2 regions of the Microbispora sp. GKU 823 genome follow, and region 2 is predicted to be linked to the other one. Evidence: riboswitches for the same ligand, from Rfam matches in the RefSeq annotation. Region 2 holds a riboswitch; the other holds the start of a gene.

Region 1 (3,398 bases), on a different contig from region 2:
AGGCGACCATGACGAGGCCGCCCAGGATCGCCGTGAGCAGTGACGCGAGGAAGTAACCGCTTCCGGTGGTGAACACCCCCGTCGTCGGGTCGATGCTCGCGTTGGTGACGACGATCCCCGTGATCACGAGCGTGATGATCGCGAAGGGGATGCCGACGATCACGCCGTCGATGATGCGGGCGACGAGGCGCTGCCACCACTCCGCGAGCGGGGCCGGGGCACCGGGGGGAATCGGCCCCGAGGCCGCGTACGGCTGGCCGAAGCCGGGCTGACCATAGCCCTGCTGGCCGTACTGCTGCTGCCCGTAACCGGGCTGCTGGCCCTGCTGGGCGGCGTAGCCCTGCTGCTGACCCTGCTGCTGGCCGTAGCCGCCCTGGGCGGGGTCGTAGCCGGGCGGCTGCTGCGGGCCCGTGTGTTGCCCGCGATAGCTGACGACCGTGACGTCTGGGTCGTAGTCCTGGGGCTGTCTGTCCGTGTTGTACCCGGGGTTCGATGACGGCGGTGGCGTTCCGTCCGACTCGTCCTGGGGGTACGGCGGCTGTCCGGTGCTCACCGTGTCACCTCGTTTCGAAGACGCATGCGCCGAACGTCTGTAGCACACGCTGATATTGCCAAAAGTAGCGACAGGTGTATCAACAGTCACCTTTGCAGCAGTCGACAACCACCGTCAAGATCGGCGATCAATGCCCATCAATGGTGATCAATGCGGTCGAGGTGCAGCAACATCCGGGTGTTCCCCAGCGTGTTCGGCTTGACGTGCTCCAGGTCGAGGAACTCGGCGACGCCCTCGTCGTACGACGCGAGCAGTTCCGCGTACACCTCCTGGGAGACTGGGGTGCCCTGGATGGGCGTGAAGCCGTGCCTGGCGAAGAACTCCACCGCGAAGGTGAGGCAGAAGACCCTCCGCACACCGAGGTCCCTGGCGGTCTCGATGAGCGCGGCGACGATCCGGTGGCCGATGCCCCCGCCGCGTGCCGCGGGGTCCACCGCGACGGTCCTGATCTCGGCCAGGTCCTCCCACAGCACGTGCAGCGCGCCACAGCCGACGACCTGCCCGCCCGTCTCGGCCACCCAGAACTCCTGGACGTCCTCGTACAGCGTGACCGTGCTCTTCTTGAGCAGGCGGGGACCGACGCCCGAATACGCGTCGACGAGGCGCCGGATCGCCCGGACGTCCGGCGTCCTGGCCCGGCGCACCGTCACGGCCGTGGCACCCGACTCACTGGATGTCTGCGCGGCGACCTGCTCCATGACCGGCCAGCCTAGCCGGACCGCGGCCGATCCCACGCGGTCGGTACGGATCGCGCCGCTACGGATAACGGTCATGTCCAAACACGACACCCGACACGATGCTTGACCCTGCGTAGCCATCAGGATACGGACGGATGCACGGCCGCGCCCTGAGGTGACTGTTCCGGTTCGTCCCACTTTTTTCATCCGCCCGAGCTGCACGGCCAATGCCTTAGATCGCTCTAAACCCAGGTGAACGCGGACGCATCACTACCGTTCCCGTGACCCGACCGTGATCGTTTGGTTGTCAAACGTAGACGGGTTTCGGAGTTCTGGTTGAGCAAGAACTCGCCGTGCACTATCGTCCAGCGACGATGCCGGTCATCGTGAGCGCTCACGGCGACCGGGCGCCGAATCTTCGAAGCACCGAGTGCGAAGGGGAACCGGGGACCCAACTGCAGGATCAGGATCGGTTCGATCTCGGATCGTCAAGGGGTGAATCCGCAAAGGTAGGGCTACTCCGGCCCGAACCCGTCAGCTAACCCGGTAGGCGCTCAGAGGTGCCCCGCCGTACGGCCCCGTCTCGACGACGGACCCGCCGCGGGCACATGTGGGAGAGGAGCTCGGTTGCGCATGCGTGGAGGACGGCCGGCGGGCAGGCACGCCCGCGGCCGAGGGTCCGGATCCGGCACGGCCGGTCCGGGTGCCGTCCGCCGCTTGGCGTTCGTCGGCGTCGCGATCACCGCGATCACGTTCGGCGCCCCGGTGGTCCGCGCCACCGCCGACCCCAAGCCGAGCCTCAAGGAGCTCACCGCGCAGGTCGAGAGCCTCTACACCGAGATCGAGACCCTCACCGAGCAGTACAACGGCGAGCGCGTGCGCCTGAAGGCGGCCGAGCGGTCCGCCGACCTCGCCAAGAAGAACCTCGCCAAGAGCGAGGCCGAACTCGAGGTCCGCCGGCAGAAGGCGAGCGCCCTCGCGCAGCACTCCTACATGACCAACGGGCTCGGCAACGCGCTCGTGCTCATCGACAGCGACGCCGACCCGCGGCGATACCTGGACCAGGCCTCCACGACGTACGCGCTGGAGCTGCAGGAGAGCCAGGAGGTCGCCGAGGTCACCAAGGCCATGGACGCCGCCGCGCGGGCCAGGGAGAGCGCCTCCGCCCGGCAGGCCGAGGTCAAGAAGCTCCTCAGCGGCCTCGACTCACGGCGCGACAAGATCACCAAGCTGATCAAGAAGACCGAGAGCAACCTCTACCGGCAGGTCTCCCGGACGGTCGGCGCCGAGACCCGCAGCAGGATGTCGTTCCCCATCGTGGGCGACGGCAAGGCCGCCCAGGCGGCGCGCTGGGCCCTCAAGCAGCAGCTCAAGCCGTACGTGTGGGGCGCCGAGGGGCCCGGCTCCTTCGACTGCTCGGGCCTGGTCATGGCGGCTTACCAGTCCGTCGGCATCAGCCTGCCTCACTACACGGGCGACCAGTGGACGGCCGGCACGCACATCTCCCGCGACCAGCTTCGCCCCGGCGACCTGGTGTTCTTCTACCCCGACCTGCACCACGTGGGCATCTACATCGGCGGTGGCTACATGATCCACGCGCCGCGCACGGGAGACGTCATCCACATCGCGAAGATCGCCGGGCGGCCGTTCGCGGGAGCGGTGCGCGTCGCCGACTGAGCCCTTCCTCGCCGGAGGGCGTCGCGGACGCGGTCAGATGAGGCGGCGGCGCGCCGCCCAGGCGACGGCCTCGATCGCGGTGGCGACGCCGATCCGGTCGCAGATGCATCGCAGCCGGCGCCGCACGGTGCGCCCGCTGACGTCGAGACTGCGGCCCACCCGGTCGGCGGTCACGCCCTTGGCCAGCTCCGCGAGGAGAAGCAGATCCTCTTCGGTGAGACCGGCACGCTCAAGGTCCGAGGCGAGATTGTCACCTCGGTAGACGACCTCGGGAACACCCATCGTCCGCCCTCCCCCACGACGATGCTTCGTCGGCCCACCCTTCAGGGACGGTAAACGCCTGCCATGAAGGTCGTCAAGGTTCGGAGTCGAGCCTCCGGCCGTACGCCGCCTCTGTAGCGGAACGGGCCGTGGGCCATCGCCTTTCCTTCGCCTCCCTTACGCACTTCCAGGTGCCTTCTTACCGGAAGAGAGCAGCTCTCCTTACGCTC
Region 2 (3,398 bases):
ACGGACTCGCCGCTCAGCCGGCACATCGTGACCGTGGACTCGAAGAGCGTCGCCACCACCCAGGCACGCGCCTCGGAATCCGCGGCGTTGAACGGGCGGCCCTCGGCGTCGGTGCCGGTGATGCGGGCGTGCAGGCGGTTGAGCCGAGCCGCCTCCCGCTGCCGGATCCGCGCGTCGGGGTCGACCATCCGCTGTGAGCTGAGCACGGTGTTGCGCAGCCGCCGCCAGGGGTGCGCGACGAAGGTCGAGTTGGTGATCAGCGCGGCGCCGATCTGCGGGTGCGCCGCCTCCAGGACGATGGCCCGGGTCGCCACCAGCCCCCAGCGTGCCTGCCGGGTCAACCGGTAGAGCATCGATCCAGGACCGAGCGGATCGGCGTCGGTTCCGGCTGCTGCTGCGTCGCTCATCGACATCCCTTTCCTGTAGGAGCCGGTGCCTGTACGCCGCCGAACCGGCGGTCGCGCCGTCGGTAGACCTCCAGGCATTCCCAGAAGTGCTCGGCCCGGAAGTCGGGCCACAGCACCGGGGGAAAGACCCATTCGGCGTAGGCCACCTGCCAGAGCATGAAGTTGGAGATCCGCTGTTCTCCGGAGGTGCGGATGACCAGGTCCACCTCCGGCATGTCGGGGTGGGGCAGCCGGCGGGCGAAACTCTCCTCGGTGACCTGCTCGGGCGGCACCCCGTCGCGGATCAGCGACCGGGCGGCCTCGACGATGTCGCGGCGGCCGCCGTGGTCGAACGCCACCGTCAACGTCATCCGCCGGTTGTCGCGGGTCAGCGCCATGAGGTCGGCGATGTCCCTGGCCAGCGCGGGCGGGATCCGCGGATCGGTGACCCCGAGGAACCGGCAGCGGATCCCGCGTGTGTGCAGTGCCAGGGCGTGTTTCCGGATGGCGCGCCGCACCAGCCGCAGCAGGACGTCGACCTCGGCGGCCGGCCGCCGCCAGTTCTCGGTGGAGAAGGCGTACAGGCTCAGCCACTCGACGCCGGCCGTGTGGGCCGCCTCGATGACGTCGATCACGGCGGCCTCGGCCGCCCGATGCCCCGCGGTGCGGGGCATCGACCGCTACGCGGCCCACCGGCCGTTCCCGTCCATGACACAGGCGACGTGACGAGGGATGCCTCTCACCCCACCCGCCCTACCGAAGTCACTCGTCGAATCCCTCCGGAGAGGGACTCTTTCACAGAAGGTGACGCGGTGAACACCGATTGTTGGTAATCGCGGCCCCCGCTTGTCCGGCGGGGCGGCCCGGGCCGGTGTCGAGCCAGGTAAAGACGTGTTTTATCCTGTTTACACCATTCTGGTGGTGTGTGTACCTTTAGGGCACACGGAATGGGTAACCGACCGACTTCCGCCGTCGTAACCCTTGCCGTGTCGTTGCCCGGACCGCGCGATGACCGCGCGGCCGCCGAATCCGCGTCATGTGGAGCCGGGGACCCACTCTCTTCGGGGTGAATCGGCGCGCAGGCCCCCAGATGCGCCCGTAGGGCACTTCCTGCCCGAACCCGTCAGCTAACCCGGTAGGCGGCATGGAAGCAAGGAGTCAACCCCGTCATGTCCAGCCATCGGCTCTCCCTCGGGAGCCGGCCCTCCCGCCGGCGCCTGCGCTCCGCCCTCGCGGCGGCGACCCTCGCGATGTCGGCCGCCACGGCCACCGTCACGGCGGCCGTCGTCCTGCCCGCCCCGGCCTACGCGAACCCGCACACGTACGGCCAGGACGTCTCCGGCTACGAGGCCGACCACGACTGGATGAACAGCCGCGCGCAGTTCGGCTTCATCAAGGCCACCGAGGGGACCTCGTGGACCGACTCGTCCTTCCCCCGCCACTGGCGGGAGCTGGAGAAGAAGGGCATCGTCCGCGGCGTCTACCACTACGGCCATCCCTCCAACGACCCCATCGCCGAGGCCGACCACTTCCTCGAGGTGGTGAACGCGCAGCCGAGCAAGCCCGGCGACATCCTGGTGCTCGACCTGGAGACCAGCGACGGCGAGTCCGTCGAGCACGTCAATCAGTGGGCCAAGACCTGGCTGGAGTACGTGACGGCCAAGACCGGGACCAGGCCGATGTTCTACAGCGGTTGGAACTTCGCCAACGAGTACGGCCACGGCCTCGGCCAGTACCCGCTGTGGGTGGCCCACTACAGCAAGGCCCCGGGCGACATCACGCCGCCGGCCGACTGGAAGTCCTGGGCGATCCACCAGTACACCGACTCGCCCATCGACCAGAACGTCTCCGCGCTGACGCCCCTCCAGTTGCGCGCGCTCGGCCGTCCGTAGCCGTACGGGCCCCGGGGCGGGACACCCCACCCCGGGGCCTAGCCCGGCCGATCAGATCACGTCAGACCACTGCGCCGGAGCCGTCGCGCCGTACGGGCCTGGCACGCGGGGCGGCGGGAGCCGGCGGCGGCTGGGTGGTGCGCCTCTCCAGCGCGATCGCTGCCGGCCCGGCCACGAACGACGACGACAGCGTCCCCACGATGATGCCGATCAGCAGGGCGACGGCGAAGTCGCGCAGTGAGTCGCCGCCGAACACCGCCAGCGCCGCCAGGATGAACAGCGCCCCCAGCCCGGTGTTGACGGTGCGCGGCACGGTCTGCAGGATCGCGCTGTTCACCACGCGGCCGAACGGTTCCCCGCTCCGCACCGGCCACAGTTCGCGTACCCGGTCGAACAGCACGACCTTGTCGTTGACCGAATAGCCGATGATCGTGAGCATCGCGGCCAGGAACACCCCGTCGATCGGCTTGCCCATCCAGGCGAACGCTCCGACGACGACGGCCGCGTCCACGAACAGCGCCGCCACGGCCGCCGTGCCGAACGTCCACCGGAACCGGAACGCCAGGTAGACGAGCTGCGCGGCGAGCGCGACGGCGAGCGCGATGAGCGCGTTGCGGCGCAACTCCTCGCCGAGGCTCGGCCCGATGAGCTCGTCACGCTGCTTGGTGACCTCGCCCACGCGCCGGTCGAGCGCCTCCTCCATGCGGATCACGTCGTCGGCGCCGATCTGCCCGGTGCGCACCGAGATCGCGTCGTCCGACTGCTGCACGACGGCCGAGGGGAACCCGGCGTCCGCCACCGCCTGTCTCGCCGTGGCGACGTCGACCGGCCTGCTCGTGCCGAACTCGACGATGCGGCCGCCGGTGAACTCGACGCCGTAGTTCAGCCCACGGGTGACCAGCCCGGCCCCCGCCAGCACGAGCAGCCCGGCCGCGACGGCGAGCCACAGCCGCCTGCCGCGCATCAGGTCCGGGTCGCGCCGGGTCAGCCAGGTCCTGACCCGGCCGATCGAGCCGATGCCGGAGGCCCGGGGGCCGATCCTGCCGATCAGGGCGGCGACGAGCACCCGGGTGATCAGCATCGCCGAGACCAGCGAGGCGAGCACGCCGATGGCCAGCGT

The links. A riboswitch is a leader RNA that binds a small molecule or an ion and turns the genes downstream of it on or off. The one in region 2 is predicted to bind cyclic di-AMP.
Region 1: linked by a shared signal. The riboswitch ahead of B1L11_RS34940 (C40 family peptidase) and the one ahead of B1L11_RS24810 (glycoside hydrolase family 25 protein) in region 2 are both predicted to bind cyclic di-AMP.

Annotation. Positions count from the first base shown of each region.
Region 1 is NZ_MWJN01000097.1:2,274-5,671, forward strand. It holds gene B1L11_RS34930 (RDD family protein) at 1-553, opposite strand, end outside; gene B1L11_RS34935 (amino-acid N-acetyltransferase) at 691-1,251, opposite strand; cyclic di-AMP (ydaO/yuaA leader) riboswitch at 1,645-1,797, shown strand; gene B1L11_RS34940 (C40 family peptidase) at 1,948-2,907, shown strand; gene B1L11_RS34945 (LuxR C-terminal-related transcriptional regulator) at 2,941-3,189, opposite strand.
Region 2 is NZ_MWJN01000050.1:10,520-13,917, forward strand. It holds gene B1L11_RS24800 (oxygenase MpaB family protein) at 1-407, opposite strand, end outside; gene uppS (polyprenyl diphosphate synthase) at 404-1,060, opposite strand; cyclic di-AMP (ydaO/yuaA leader) riboswitch at 1,398-1,543, shown strand; gene B1L11_RS24810 (glycoside hydrolase family 25 protein) at 1,556-2,278, shown strand; gene secD (protein translocase subunit SecD) at 2,340-3,398, opposite strand, start outside.